2 regions of the Gracilibacillus sp. HCP3S3_G5_2 genome follow, and region 1 is predicted to be linked to the other one. Evidence: a T-box and tRNA genes for the amino acid it is inferred to sense, from the RefSeq annotation. Region 1 holds a T-box; the other holds one or more tRNA genes.
The links. The T-box of region 1 lies ahead of ileS (isoleucine--tRNA ligase). A T-box ahead of a tRNA ligase gene usually reads a tRNA of that ligase, here a tRNA-Ile.
Positions count from the first base shown of each region.

Region 2: it encodes a tRNA-Ile, which carries the amino acid that the T-box ahead of ileS (isoleucine--tRNA ligase) is inferred to sense. The anticodon was not compared.

Region 1 is NZ_JBQHXU010000002.1:158,635-166,692, reverse strand. It holds gene ACTNEP_RS03230 (cell division protein SepF) at 1-209, shown strand, start outside; gene ACTNEP_RS03225 (YggT family protein) at 218-502, shown strand; gene ACTNEP_RS03220 (RNA-binding protein) at 511-1,284, shown strand; gene ACTNEP_RS03215 (DivIVA domain-containing protein) at 1,370-1,882, shown strand; T-box leader at 1,942-2,162, shown strand; gene ileS (isoleucine--tRNA ligase) at 2,562-5,321, shown strand; gene lspA (signal peptidase II) at 5,437-5,910, shown strand; gene ACTNEP_RS03200 (RluA family pseudouridine synthase) at 5,907-6,821, shown strand; gene pyrR (bifunctional pyr operon transcriptional regulator/uracil phosphoribosyltransferase PyrR) at 7,049-7,597, shown strand; gene ACTNEP_RS03190 (solute carrier family 23 protein) at 7,733-8,058, shown strand, end outside.
Region 2 is NZ_JBQHXU010000003.1:57,043-65,100, reverse strand. It holds gene ACTNEP_RS05330 (DUF2624 family protein) at 128-412, opposite strand; gene ACTNEP_RS05325 (lytic transglycosylase domain-containing protein) at 597-1,304, shown strand; gene ACTNEP_RS05320 (DUF4190 domain-containing protein) at 1,389-1,805, shown strand; gene ispG (flavodoxin-dependent (E)-4-hydroxy-3-methylbut-2-enyl-diphosphate synthase) at 2,007-3,110, opposite strand; gene ACTNEP_RS05310 (NfeD family protein) at 3,361-4,014, shown strand; gene ACTNEP_RS05305 (Na/Pi cotransporter family protein) at 4,372-6,009, shown strand; tRNA gene ACTNEP_RS05300 (tRNA-Asn) at 6,161-6,235, shown strand; tRNA gene ACTNEP_RS05295 (tRNA-Met) at 6,239-6,312, shown strand; tRNA gene ACTNEP_RS05290 (tRNA-His) at 6,330-6,402, shown strand; tRNA gene ACTNEP_RS05285 (tRNA-Ile) at 6,421-6,497, shown strand; tRNA gene ACTNEP_RS05280 (tRNA-Ser) at 6,508-6,600, shown strand; tRNA gene ACTNEP_RS05275 (tRNA-Phe) at 6,637-6,712, shown strand; gene sodA (superoxide dismutase SodA) at 6,857-7,468, shown strand; gene ACTNEP_RS05265 (MFS transporter) at 7,645-8,058, shown strand, end outside.

The DNA.
Region 1 (8,058 bases):
ATCGAAGATCTGTTGTTATTAACTTACAACGAGTTGATACACAGCAGGCAAGACAAATTATTGATTTTTTGAGTGGAACAGTTTATGCTGTATCTGGTCAAATTAAAAAACTAGGTTCACAAACCTTTTTATGTACCCCAGAGAACATTGAAATCTCAGGGAATATAACAGAAATTATGGAAGAATCAGATCCAGAACAAAGGTGGTAATGAATGAAATGGGATTGTTACATCAGATTTTATATTATGCGATGACTTTTTACACATATGCGATTATTATTTATATTTTAATGTCATGGTTTCCGGGAGCTAGGGAATCATCATTCGGGCAAATGCTTGGTTCTATTGTAGAACCATATTTAGAGCCGTTCAGAAAAATTATTCCTCCGATTGGTGGTATGATTGATATTTCCCCTATTGTGGCAATTTTTGTATTGCAATTTGCAATGCGAGGATTAAATTTTTTATTCATTAACCTTCTTACTGTTGTCTTCAGTATATAGGTGGTCATATGGATTTATATCAGCATTTCAGAAAAGAGGAATATCCTTTTATTGATCAAGTATTATCATGGCGTGATGAAGTAACCACACGTTATGAGAGAAAGATAAGTGATTTCCTTCATCCACGTGAACAAAAAATTGTGGAGATGATTATAGGTAATAATGAAGAATTACAATTGTCCTTTTTCGGTGGATGGGAATTTGCAGAAAGAAAGCGTGCTGTTTTAGCACCTTTTTATGAACAAATAAATGAGACAAGCTTTGAAGTAGAGTTATTACAAACAAAATTCCCCCAAAAGTTTGTTTCCATTGAACATCGTGATGTTCTGGGAGCCTTCTTATCAGCTGGTATCAAGCGAAAAAAAATGGGTGATATTGTTATAAAAAACGATATCATTCAAATTCTCGTGGCATCAGATATAACTAAATATCTGATTACTAATGTAACGTCGATTAAGAAGGCAGGCGTTTCTTTTGAGAGCATCGCCATGTCTGAACGTCTGCCTTCGCAAGATAAGTGGCAGTCACGAATAGCTACCTGTGCGTCATTACGGTTAGATGTAATCATCAAGGAAATATATCAAATATCGAGGCAACAAGCATTGAATGTTATTAAAAAAGGACTGGTGAAAGTCAATTTCCAAACGATCGATCAACCATCCTTTCAGCTGGAAGAAGAAGATTTAATATCGATTAGAGGAAAAGGCAGATCCCGAATTATTGCATTACAAGGTCGCACAAAAAAAGATAAAATTAGAATCGAGTTTGAAAAATTATTATAGATTTTTGTAAATTTTTTTAGTAATTTGTCAAAAAAGTATGATAAGATATTGTATAACGAATGACATCCAATAGGAGGTGGCCAAAGTGCCTTTAACACCGCTCGATATTCATAACAAGGAATTTGCCAGAGGATTTAGAGGTTATGATGAAGATGATGTAAACGAATTTCTTGATCAAGTTATTAAAGATTATGAAACAGTTATCCGTGAGAAAAAGGATTTAAAAGAACAAGTGGATCACTTAAATGAAAAGCTTAGTCATTTCTCTAACATTGAAACCACTTTAAACAAATCGATATTAGTTGCACAAGAAACCGCAGAAGAAGTAAAAGAAAATGCTCGAAAAGAATCGAAACTAATCATAAAAGAAGCAGAAAAAAATGCAGACCGTATTATTAATGAAGCACTTCATAAATCAAGATCAATCGCATTAGAAGTAGAAGAATTAAAAAAACAGGCTAAAGTATTCCGAACAAGATTAAAAATGTTAATAGAAGCACAGCTTGATTTGCTGGAAAATAATGATTGGGAACAATTATTTGATATGGACATCGAAAATGAAGAAGAATTGGAAAAAGAAGAGGCCAATCAATATTAAATCTTGACGGAAGTAGAGATTTTACATATAATTTTTACTACAAACTTTTTATAAAATAATTAAATACTATGATTGGGAAGAGTATGTTAAGTGTACTAAAAAAGCGAGTTAGGGATGGTGTAAGCCTAATTTAGAACCTTAATAGAAGATCACCCATGAGTAGTTACACTGAACTATAGTAAGTGTAATCGAGTCATTCACGTTACGAATAGCTGAGTGGATAGCACTATAACTTTTGTTATCTATAAGGGTGGTACCGCGAGAACTCCTCGTCCCTTTCCGGGATGAGGAGTTCTTTTTTAGGATCAGACACCCAAAAAAAGTTTGCAAAATCCATAAACTGTGGAGTTTGACTTACTTACTTCCATTCTTAAAGGAGTACTTGCAAATGCTATGGGACAATACTTCCCTTTCCGAGGAGGCTGAGGCTGTGCTGTTCCTGTAGGAGTCTACGTATTTTCCCTTCGCTTAGTGTAGTGTACTGATTTACGAAAGCGATTTTTGCTTGAATAGATGTTACGCTTGTGCCCTTGGGTGAAAGCGGAGCATTCTGCCGAAGCAAATGGTAGCTCTCATCAAAATGCAGAATGGAAGCAAGCTACACTATAGTGAATGTTGATTAGTCATAGTTTTTATCTATTTGTAATCAGAACTAGTGTGAATATAAGGAGGATTTAAATTGGAATATAAACAAACATTGAATATGCCACAAACGGAATTTCCGATGCGTGGAAATTTACCAAACAAAGAACCAGATATGCAAAAAAAATGGGATGAAGAAAAACTATATGAAAAAGTGCAACAAAGGACTGAGGGAAGACCATTGTTTGTATTACATGATGGACCTCCATATGCCAATGGTGATATCCACATGGGGCATGCACTTAACAAAGTACTAAAAGATTTTATTGTTAAGTATAAATCGATGTCAGGCTTCCATGCACCATATGTGCCAGGATGGGATACACACGGTCTACCAATCGAGCAAGCACTTGCTAAGAAGAAAGTGAACCGCAAAAAAATGACGATTGCTGAATTTAGACAAAAATGTGCGGAGTATGCTTTAAAACAAATTGATAATCAACGTAATCAATTTAAACAATTAGGTGTCAGAGGAGACTGGGATAATCCATATATTACTTTAAACAAATCGTACGAAGCAGCACAAATTAAAGTGTTTGGAGAAATGGCCAAGAAAGGGTACATTTATAAAGGTTTAAAGCCTGTTTATTGGTCCCCTTCATCAGAGTCTGCCCTAGCAGAAGCTGAAATTGAATATCAGGATAAACGCTCTGCCTCTATTTATGTAGCATTTGATGTGAAAGACGGTAAAGGTTTATTGGACGGTGATGAAAAATTCGTTATTTGGACAACGACACCGTGGACACTTCCAGCAAACATGGCAATCTCTGTCCATCCTGATCTTGAATATGCGGTGGTCAAAGTATCTGATGAAAAATATATTGTGGCACATGATATGCTAAATGATGTAAAAGAAACACTTGAGTGGCAAGAAGCAGAAGTTGTTCAAACATTTAAGGGGAAAGAAGCAGAAAGATTAGTCGCACAGCACCCGTTCTATGATCGTGAATCATTAATTATTTTAGGTGAGCACGTTACTACTGAAAGTGGTACGGGACTTGTTCATACTGCACCTGGGCATGGTGAAGATGACTTTATTGTCGGTAAGCAATATGGTTTAGATGTCCTGTGTCCAGTAGATGAAAAAGGGGTATTTACCGCTGAAGCGCCAGGTTTTGAAGGCTTATTCTATGATGCTGCTAACAAACAAGTAACCGAAAAACTCGAAGAAAATAATGCGTTGTTAAAACTAGAGTTTATTACACACTCTTATCCACATGATTGGCGTACGAAAAAACCAACTATTTTCCGTGCAACCAACCAATGGTTTGCCTCTATTAAAGATTTCCGTGAAGATATCTTAGCGGAAATTAATCGGATTAATTGGTTGCCAAAATGGGGGGAAACACGCCTATTTAATATGGTACGTGATCGTGAAGACTGGTGTATTTCCAGACAACGTACATGGGGTGTCCCAATTCCGGTATTTTACGGTGAAGATAAAACACCAATCATTAATGACGAAACGATCAACCATGTAGCCAAATTATTTGAAGAGCATGGATCTAATATCTGGTTTGAGTGGGATACGAAAGATTTACTACCGGAAGGCTTCTCATCTGAACACAGTCCAAATGGAAAATTCACGAAAGAAATGGACATCATGGACGTATGGTTTGACTCTGGTAGCTCTCATGAAGGCGTATTGGAAGGAAGAGAAGAGCTACAACGACCTGCTGATATTTATTTAGAAGGTTCAGATCAGTATCGTGGATGGTTTAACTCATCTATTTCAACAGCTGTCGCAGTAACAGGTAAAGCTCCATATGAAACAGTAATCAGTCACGGTTTCGCATTAGATGGTCAAGGTCGTAAAATGAGTAAATCAGTAGGGAATGTAGTGGTGCCTTCTAAAATCATGAAGCAATATGGTGCAGATATTCTGCGCTTATGGGTAGCTTCTGTTGATTATCAGGCAGATGTTCGTATATCTGATGAGATTATTAAACAAACGTCAGAAGGGTACCGTAAAATTCGAAATACGTTCCGCTTCTTACTTGGTAATTTATCTGATTTCACACTAGCAAATCGTGTAGAAGAAGCAGACTTGGAAGAAATCGACCGTTACATGTTATATCGTCTGCAACAAGTAATTGACAGGTCACGTAAAGCATATGATGAATATGATTTTTCAACGGTATATCAAACCATCCATCATTTTTGTACGATTGACTTAAGCTCCTTCTATTTGGATTTTGCGAAAGATATCCTTTATATTGAAGCAGCAGATAATCATAGAAGACGCAGTATTCAAACTGTATATCATGAAATTATTACTTCATTGGTAAAATTGCTGACACCGATTTTAACTCATACAATGGAAGAGGTATGGAGTTACATCCCAGATGTTGAAACGGAAAGTCCGCAATTAACAGATATGCCAGAAGTAAAAGAAATCAAAGACCAAGAACAATTAGCTGCTAAATGGTCCCTATTTATGGAAGTACGTGATGACATTCTAAAAGCATTAGAAGAAGCACGTGCAGAAAAAGTAATTGGTAAATCATTAGAAGCTTCTGTTACCATCAAAGCAAATGATGATAAGGTGGCGACATTATTAGCGGAAGTACCATACTTGCATCAATTGTTAATTGTCTCTCATATTGAACTTGTTGAGGAACTGACAGATGGTAAAAAGTTTGAGCATGTTACACTAACAATTACCAAACATAAAGGTGAAACATGTGAACGTTGCTGGGTAATCTCAGATACAGTTGGGGAGGATCCAGATCATCCAACGTTATGTACACGCTGTGCAACAGTTGTAAAGGAAAACTATGCTGGACTAGCAGAATAATGATTTAAAAGCAACTATCCTTTTACATAGGGTAGTTGCTTTTTCAATGCTATAGATAATGGTATAATGTTAAAAGTATTGATAGTGTTTGTAATGAAATTTCCGGAGGTAGAATATGTGGCGAGTATATGCAGTAGCATTAGCAGTTATTATGGTGGACCAATTAACAAAATGGCTTGTAGTAACAAATATGGAAATTGGAGAACGAATAACAGTTATTGAATCCTTTTTTTATTTAACATCACACAGAAATTCAGGTGCAGCATGGGGAATATTGCAAGGCCAGATGACATTCTTTTACATCATTACTTTGATTGTAGTAGCCTTTATTATTTACTATATTCAAAAGTTCGGCAAGGAGAGTAAATGGCTTAGACTTGCTTTAGCTCTTGTTCTAGGAGGCGCGATCGGTAATTTTATAGATCGCTTGTTCCGTCAAGAAGTAGTCGATTTTTTTGATGTGTATATTGGGGCATATGATTATCCAATATTTAATATTGCTGATTCTGCTTTAGTAGTAGGAGTTATTCTTATTTTTATCTATACACTTTTAGATGAAAGAAATAAAAGAAGGAGCAACCAGAAATGAGTGAGTTTTCTTATTTAGTAAAAGTAAGTGATCAAGGGATGCGAATAGATAAACTTCTAGTCAATATCACAGAGGACTATTCAAGATCACAGATTAAAACATGGTTTGAAAAAAATTTAGTACGCGTAAACGGGAAGCCAGTGAAGCAAAATTATAAGTGTCAAACAGATGATGAAATTGAGTGGCAAGTACCAGAAGCAGAGCCGTTAGATGTAGAGGCAAAAAATATCCCAATTAATATTATCTATGAAGATGAGGATATTTTGGTTGTCAATAAAGAAAGTGGAATGGTTGTTCATCCTGCTGCTGGCCATCAGGAAGACACTTTGGTCAATGCATTGTTGTACCATTGTGATGATCTATCCGGTATTAATGGGGTAAAAAGACCCGGAATTGTTCATCGAATTGATAAAGACACAAGTGGTTTATTAGTAGTAGCTAAACATGATATAGCACATGAACGATTAGCGGATCAGTTGAAAGAGAAAAAAATTAGTCGGAAATATAAGGCGATCGTTCATGGTGATGTTCCTCATGAATATGGATCAATAGAGGCTCCAATAGGACGAAGTGAAAAAAATCGACAATTAATGGATGTTACTGAGAAAGGCAAGCCTGCTGTTACTCATTTTGAAGTGATCGAAAGGTTGCATGGCAAGTTTACGTTTATTGAATGTAAACTGGAAACCGGAAGAACACATCAAATTCGAGTGCATATGAAATATATTGGTTACCCTTTAGTAGGCGATCCGAAATATGGTCAGCGAAAAACAATTGACGTGGATGGTCAAGCATTACATGCTTATCATTTAGCCTTTGAGCATCCAATGAAAAAAGAACAAATGGAATTTGAAGTACCTATACCTGTTAAATTTGCAACAGTATTAGAAAATATCCGAAAAAGTTATTGACTTCCCGGACAGATTTTGACATAATATAACCAATATCATAAAGACCTTTAAAGACAGTCCCGTGAGACTGAAAAGGAATCGGATCAACATGCTATAGGTATGTCCAAAACCCTTATTCTCTCACGGAGAATAAGGGTTTTTTCATTAAAACACGGAATATTCTTTATAAAGAGTAGGTAAACATAATTGTTTGTTTTAATAATGCAATGGAAAGTGAGGTTTTTATGATGAATAAGAAAGCAAATGTATTAGATGCTTCGGCAATGAGAAGAGCATTGACTAGAATTGCACATGAAATTCTGGAACGTAATAAAGGTGTTGAAGGATTAATGCTAGTAGGTATTAAAACAAGAGGAGTTCCTATAGCCAATCGCCTTCAACAGCGTATTCAAGAGATTGAGGGTGTAAAGGTACCAATTGGAGAATTGGATATTACGTTGTATCGTGATGATTTATCTCCAGTTGATAATAATCATCAGGAACCAACGTTAAATGAAACCAACCTAAAAGAACAAGTGACAGGTAAAAAAGTTATATTAGTGGATGATGTTCTATATACTGGTAGAACGGTCAGAGCTGCAATGGACGCAATTATGGACCAAGGAAGACCGTCACAAATGCAGTTGGCTGTTCTAGTAGACCGTGGACATCGTGAGCTACCAATACGTGCTGATTTTATCGGTAAGAACATTCCAACCTCACAAAATGAAATTATAACGGTTGAGTTGGAAGAAATCGATCAAAAAGATAGTGTCAGTATATATGAAAAAGAATAAGACCTTTAAACAAGTACAGAGATGCTTGCAAGGTCGCATGTTAAGGATACGTGTATACCTATATATTACACGTTTACCTCTTTGCGACCAGCAAAGAGGTTTTTTTATTAGCTAAATAAAAAGGGGAGACAGACAATGTCAGAGAAAAATATGGTCTTGGACGTAAGAGAAATACCAAAGTTATCAAGATGGATTCTTTTTAGTATACAACATTTATTTGCAATGTTTGGTGCAACGATTTTAGTTCCGTTTTTAACTGATTTATCACCAGCAGTAGCATTAGTATCCAGTGGTTTAGGAACACTTGCCTATCTGCTTATTACAAAGGGGCAAATCCCAGCATATTTAGGTTCCAGTTTTGCTTTTATCGCACCAATTACTAGTGCAATGGCTCTTGGTGGCCCAGGTGGAGTGATGGTGGGAAGCTTTCTAGCTGGAATTGTTTATGGAATCCTTTCATT
Region 2 (8,058 bases), on a different contig from region 1:
AAGATATTCCGTAATTATACGGATTGCATCGTTTAATTGATGTTAAGAAAATAAGTTATGTTCCAATTTCTTTTTATGTTAAATAAAACAACTCCGATGGAAAGCTTAGTGTTCTAATCATACTATATCATTTGAAATAACTTTCAAGTCCATATTCTTTAATTAGTTTATTGAATAGTTGTTGGCATGCTTTCGCAGTTTTAATGTCTGTGATTTGGGCAAGTTTTCTCAGCATCTGAGCACGGTCTTCAGCATTTGTTGGATCATAACGGTTACGTTGTAAATGGCTAGATATTAACCTTGCTTGGTGTTCATTAACCGTGATGTTGTACTTGTTAGCGTATTCAATGATTTCATTTGCACTGATTTTTTTCAATTTGCTTATGATAATGCGTTTTGAGATTCCGTTCATTTAAAAAACTCCTTTTTTGTTATCTTTTTTTATTTTATGCAAGAATGTTTATTTTTTGTGAATAAGGGTAAAAAAAGTAGGATGTTTATTATTTGCACTAATCGACAATTTTCGCTAATATAGAGCGCTGTAGAAAAAACACCAAGTCGATTAATGCTTTTACAGCTAAGGAGTGAAGGAGTACATGATAAAAAGAATGCAATCAATTAGCATTGTATTGGCTTTTGTGCTTGTAGGTTGGAGCTATTATCAAATAAAATCATATAAATCAGAAATACAAGCACTACAGTATGATAATGTTGAATTGGAGCAAGAGATAAACAATATGGAATCTCAAGCACGTTATATCTTAAATCGGACGCATCAAGAAGAATGGGAGTTAAATCATGAAACATGGCCAAAGTATTTTGATATGGCAGAAATCATGGTTGAAGAAAGTAATGGACAATTTTTAAGACCGTGGGCGATTTATTTAGTAAAAGAGGCCAAAAGTTACGGAATTGATCCATTTATTGTTTATGAACTTTTGAAAGTAGAAACAGGTAACAGTTTTGACCCCGAGTTAGTTGGTCCAGAAACAAAATATGGCCATGCTTATGGGATGGCACAGTTTATGAAAAATACAGCACCATGGATTGCTGATATGGCGGATATGCCATATGAAGGTGAACTTTTATTTGATCCGTACTATTCCATCAAATTATCTTTAGTTTATCTCGATTATTTATACAATGAATATGATAATTGGGATGAAACCTTAACAGCTTATCATCGTGGTATGGCAGGTTTAGAACAGTATAAATTAAAAAATGGTCATGCCAATAGTGAATATGCAATGAGAATCCAAACGAATGCTAAAAAGTATCAAGAATTTGTTGCATATGCTCCCTAAACAGAAAGTATTATTTACCAAGTAAGACCGAAAAGAATTAAGGCATACTATAAATGTACCTCTAAAAGAAAGGGAGGGTATAGTATGCCAGAACATCAAGATGAACGACGTGTTGAGAATGCTCCAAATATCGATAATGGACGTATCGATGAAGAACCTCAATCTAAACAATTTGTTGCAACTGATGAGATGTATTCAGTAGATGAGGCATATAAAAGGGAAGAAGAAACATCTGCTGAGTTATCAGCTAATGAGTTTAATCGTCCAATCGACTCTGAAGAGCAAGAAACAGAAATGCAATCAGATGTCAATACTGCTTGGGGTTGGGCAGGTTTAGTATTAGCTTTAGCTTCCTTTTTTGTTTGGCCGTTGATGTTGGCAATTGGTGGTATCGTCTTAGGAATTGTTTCCAGACAGCAAGGCGCCGCCACGCTCGGTAATGCGGCTATCGTAACAGCGATTATTTCGATATTAATATCGCTGATATTCATACCATTATAGAACAATCCTAGTAATAAAATGTAAAACCTGAACCAGAAGTGTTGGAAACGAAATAGATGATGAGATCATCCAAAGCAACACAACTAAAATAAAAAGGCAAGCCTATATTATAGGCTTGCCTTTTCACTTTAGATGGAGAGATAATCAACATCGTTGGCGTAGAATTTACAAACACAGCCTTATTACGAAGAGTTTAATTTACTAAACTTCCTGTGTTTCTTCTTTTTGTTTTTGTATATATTCTTCTGCAATTTTATCGACTTCTATTTTTAGTTCCTCGACCATTGTTTCTTCGGGAACTTTTCGGATGATTTCACCATGACGGAATAATAAACCTTCACCACGGGCACCAGCTATACCGATATCCGCTTCTCTAGCTTCCCCTGGACCATTAACTGCACAACCAAGTACTGCAACTTTAATTGGAGCTTTAATGGTTGAGATATATTCTTCCACTTCATTTGCTATCTTAATCAAATCAATTTCAATTCGACCACAAGTTGGACAGGATATTAATGTTGCAGCGTTGGAAGCTAAACCAAATGTTTTTAATAATTCCTTTGCTACTTTTACTTCTTCTACAGGATCAGCACTTAATGAAATACGCATGGTACTACCTATTCCCTTACTTAGGATCGCACCCATACCTGCAGCACTTTTGATACTACCTGCAAAAAGAGTTCCTGATTCTGTGATACCTAAGTGTAAAGGATATGGTATTACTTCAGCCGCTTTTTCATAAGCTTCAATTGCTAATTTAACATCTGAAGCCTTTAACGATACGACAATATCATGAAAGTCGAGATCTTCTAAAATCTTAATATGGTGAAGTGCACTTTCTACCATACCATCAGCTGTCGGATAACCATATTTTTCCAAAATGTGTCTTTCAAGAGAGCCGGCGTTTACACCAATTCGAATGGGAATACCTTTCTCTTTTGCAGCATTTACTACTGCTTCCACTTTATCCCTTTTCCCAATATTACCAGGATTAATACGAATTTTATCAGCGCCACCTTCGATTGCTTTAAGCGCAAGTTTATAATTAAAGTGAATATCAACTACAAGTGGAATATTGATTCTTTTTTTGATTTCTGGAATTGCATTAGCCGCACGTTCATCTGGGCAGGCAACACGAACGATTTGACAACCTGCTTCTTCAAGCCGTTCAATTTCCTTAACGGTTGCTTCGACATCATGTGTTTTGGTAGTTGTCATCGATTGGATAACTACTTCATCTTTACCTCCAACCATAACATTCCCAATTTTTACAGGTCGTGTATCTTTTCGATGTATTAAAGCCATAAATAAAATCGCTCCTTTAATTCTTTTTCCAAAAAAATCATAAATAGTAATGGTCGTCAATCACTATTATAATTCTTATATAATTTAGTGGCAGAATTCATTACCATTGTCCATTATAAAGGTTAAAATAAGAAAAGAGAAGTATCAAACCTTATTCTTAAAGAAAAAATAATAATTTGAAACTAATGATTACTTCCATACGTATGGTATGATAGAGAGAAGAAAGTAGAACGAATTGAGGTGACATTAAATGTTTACGATAACAGCTGATTGGATGAGTTTTGTAATTGTTGCACTAGCAACACTTTTTCTTATAGGAGAATTACTTGTAAATGCAAAAGGAATATTTAGTATTTTAGGTATAGGTTTTATCACTATTTATTTTGCTTCCTTTTTAGATCCAGGTATGTTTTTCATTATGATTATTATTTATTTCTTTGGATTAATGTTAATGATAATCGACGGAAAGGTCTTAAACGATGGGACCTTAGCAGTGATTGGACTTGTATGTATGATTGTTTCTGTTGGATTTGCCGCACCTAACTGGGTTGCAGGTCTTTACGCTGTAATAGGTGTATTCATAGGTGGAATGAGTTCATTCGGCTTTCTAAAAGTATTCAAAAAGCGTCAAATGTGGACGAAGATCACATTGTTTGATCAACTGACAGAAGAGGCTGGGTATTCAAGTCTTAATCAATCATACAAGGAGTTAATCGGTAGAACTGGAGTAACGACAACGGATATGAGACCAATTGGAACCGTCTTGATTGATAACAAGGAATATAGTGCAATAACAGAAGGGAAATGGATTACGAAGGATACAGACGTTGAAGTAGTGGATGTAGATGGAACGAGAATTCTCGTAAAAGATAAGAAAAAAATTGCTGGAGAGCCTGCTCAATAATAGCAGGCTTTTTCTATTTCTCGAGACTATATTGAAAACCCGTACTAAATAGATAATTTTCTTTCACCTTCATAATTTCCGTTATTTTGAAAAATTTATTAAAAAAAATTGTCAAAAAGGCTAACATAATGTCTAAGTATTGTTATAATAAAATTGTTTGTTAAGGTTTTGTAAATTTTTAAGAAATTACTTTACAAACCCTCAATAAATCATTAATAATGAACAGGTGCAAAAAAGAATTTGTCTAATTTTGTCGTAAATAATGAATAATAGAAAAAAACTGTTAAGAGGGCAATACTTTTTGCACATTGGTCATACTAAAGAAAGATTAAGTTTTGTGGGAAGGGATGAACACTGTTGGATGTAAATGTACAAGCTATGATTTTTGAGTTTATCGGTGGATTGGGGATATTTCTTCTAGGTATCAAGTATATGGGAGAAGGACTTCAAAAAACTGCCGGAGACCGTTTGCAGGAAATATTGGACAAGACAACGAGTAATCCATTTATGGGTGTACTAGCAGGTATTTTTGTAACCATTTTATTGCAAACAAGTACAGGAACAACAGTACTAACGGTTGGCTTAGTAAATGCAGGATTCATGACATTAAGACAGTCTATCGGCGTTATTATGGGAGCAAATATTGGAACAACGATGACTGCCTTCATTATTGGAATCGACATCCAAGAATATGCTTTACCAATCCTTGCAGTTGGTGCACTTATGTTATTTTTCTTAAAAAATAATAAATTATCTAATATTGGTTTAACAATCTTTGGATTTGGTTCTTTATTCTTTGGACTTGATTTAATGGGATCTGGTCTAAAACCATTAAGAGATGTCCAAATGTTTCATGACTTAACAGTAAGTATGTCTGAAACGCCAATTCTCGGTGTTATAATTGGTACAGTGTTCACGATGCTTGTACAAAGTTCAAGTGCAACTATTGGAATATTACAAAGTCTTATGACTGAAGGTGCAATTGAGCTTAGAGCAGCATTACCTGTCTTATTCGGGGATAATCTTGGTACGACGATAACAGCGGTCATCGCATCAATCGGTGCAACAATTGCAGCGCGTCGTGCAGCATTAACACATGTTATCTTTAACTTGATAGGTACGATTATTATAGTTAGTATACTGCCACTATACACGATGTTTATCAGTAATATTCAGGGATGGTTAGATTTAAATCCAGCTATGACCATTGCTTTTGCACACGGGATATTCAACTTAAGTAATACAGTAATTCAATTTCCTTTTATAGGGTTATTGGCATTACTAGTAACAAAGCTTATTCCAGGTGAAGACACAACTGTAAAATATAAACCACAGCACTTAGATCCGATTTTTATTGAACAATCACCGTCTGTGGCATTAGATCAAGCGAAGTTAGAAGTAATTCACATGGGGAAATATGCAATCAAAGGTCTTGAAGAGACAAGTATGTTTTTAAACAGTAACAGTCAGAAGAATGCAGAGATGGCTCAACAAATAGAAGGAGCATTGAATAATTTAGATCGTGAAATTACTTCTTATTTAGTTGAATTATCGGGAACTAATTTTTCCGAGGGAGAGCGTAATAACCATTCAGCATTAATTAATTCCGTACGTGATATAGAACGAATTGGAGATCATTTTGAAAATATTATTGAATTGGTTAATTACAAAATCTCTAATAAAGTAGATATTACAGAGCAAGGTATGATTGATTTAAATGAAATGTTTGATTTAACCATTAGTACAGTAAAAGAGGCAATATTAGCACTAGAAAACATGGATAGAGAAGCGGCCTTAAATGTTGTACAAAAAGAAAATGAAATAGATAGAATGGAAAGAAAATATCGTAAAAAACATATTATCCGTTTAAATGAAGGAGCATGTACCGGAGCTGCTGGTATTGTATTTGCTGATATCATTAGTAACCTTGAACGAATTGGAGATCATGCTGTAAATATAGCGGATGAAGTATTAGAGGAAAGACAAAAGCACTAATGATTAAAGGTGGAAGTAGTCTTCACGGCTGCTTCCTCAATATTTTGATTAAAGTTAAAAAAAATATTAGAAAAAAACAAAAAAACTATTGACGAATCTATCCTGCTATGATAAATTATTAAATGTCGCTTCAATGATTACATAATTTCATTCCACAGTAGCTCAGTGGTAGAGCTATCGGCTGTTAACCGATCGGTCGTAGGTTCGAATCCTACCTGTGGAGCCATTTGGCGGTGTAGCTCAGCTGGCTAGAGCGTACGGTTCATACCCGTGAGGTCGGGGGTTCGATTCCCTCCGCCGCTATAAATAAATAAATAATGGCGATCGTGGTGAAGTGGTTAACACATCGGATTGTGGTTCCGACATGCGTGGGTTCGATCCCCACCGGTCGCCCCTTATAATGTATAAAGTGGACCCTTAGCTCAGTTGGTTAGAGCTATCGGCTCATAACCGATCGGTCGCAGGTTCGAATCCTGCAGGGTCCACCATATTAATTGCGGAGGAGTACCCAAGTCCGGCTGAAGGGAGCGGTCTTGAAAACCGCCAGGGGCTTCACGGCCCGCGGGGGTTCGAATCCCTCCTCCTCCGCCATACATAATCGTTCATAGAAAAAACAACATATCGTTTGGCTCGGTAGCTCAGTCGGTAGAGCAACGGACTGAAAATCCGTGTGTCGGCGGTTCGATTCCGTCCCGAGCCACCATTTCAACAAGCTGATAGGAAGCTTGTTTTTTTGTTTTTGGATAAATGGTTTTCTTAAATGCTAAATATTTGCAATTTATTTTTATATTTTGATACTATTTGTGGTGGAGAGGTTATTATAATAAATAAATAGGAGGAATGAAACATGGCAAACTTTACATTACCAGATTTACCTTATGCTTATGATGCGTTAGAGCCTCATATTGATAAGGAGACAATGAACATTCATCACACCAAACATCACAATACTTATGTAACCAAATTAAATGACGCACTGGAAGGTCATGATGACTTAGCAAACAAATCAATCGAAGAGATCTTGGCAAATCTTGATGCAGTTCCTGAAAGTATCCGTACTGCTGTAAGAAACAATGGTGGCGGACATGCTAACCACAGCTTGTTTTGGACATTGCTTTCACCTAACGGTGGTGGGGAGCCAACAGGCGAATTAGCAGATGCAATTAATTCCACTTTTGGAAGCTTTGACAAGTTTAAAGAAGAATTTGCTGCTGCAGGTGCAGGTCGATTTGGTTCAGGTTGGGCATGGCTAGTAGTAAACAATGGTAACCTAGAAATCACTAGCACTCCTAACCAGGATACTCCTATTTCTGAAGGTAAAACACCAATTTTAGGGTTAGACGTATGGGAACATGCGTATTATCTTAAATATCAAAATAAACGCCCTGACTACATTGCTGCTTTTTGGAATGTAGTGGATTGGGATAAAGTAGCAAGTTTATATAATGATGCTAAATAATAACTATGAAAGTAAGGGCTATAGTTTCTTCTATAGTCCTTTTTTATTTTCCAATAAGCCCCTTTCTCGTCCTAAATTATTTCAATCAATTGATGATAACTTTTCTTTGCTGTTTACATGTATATCTCCTACTTTCTAGATCAAAATAAAGGTTAGATTGTAGTGAGGTGTAAAAAATGAGCGATAAGGTGAAAAATTCCAAAAATATCATGCCAAATAGTAAAGACCTTAAGCTATTATTAACAATTGGTGGTTTATATGCGTTAGCAACTTTTTTATCGAATACATTTGTCAATGTTTTCCTCTGGAAACAATCAGGTAACTACATTGACATTGCGATTTATAATTTATTTGTTTATATTTTGCAGCCAATCTCGTTTGTTGTTGCAGGTAGATGTGCAAAAAGAGTAGACCGAACGATCATTATCCGAATAGGGGTTATTTTTTTATCGGTTTTTTATGTGACGGTACTGTTGGCAGGAGATAATGCCACACGTTTTCCTTATTTATTAGGTGCCATCTTAGGAATAGGGTACGGATTTTACTGGTTAGCCTTTAATGTATTAACCTTCGAGGTCACAGAGCCTGAA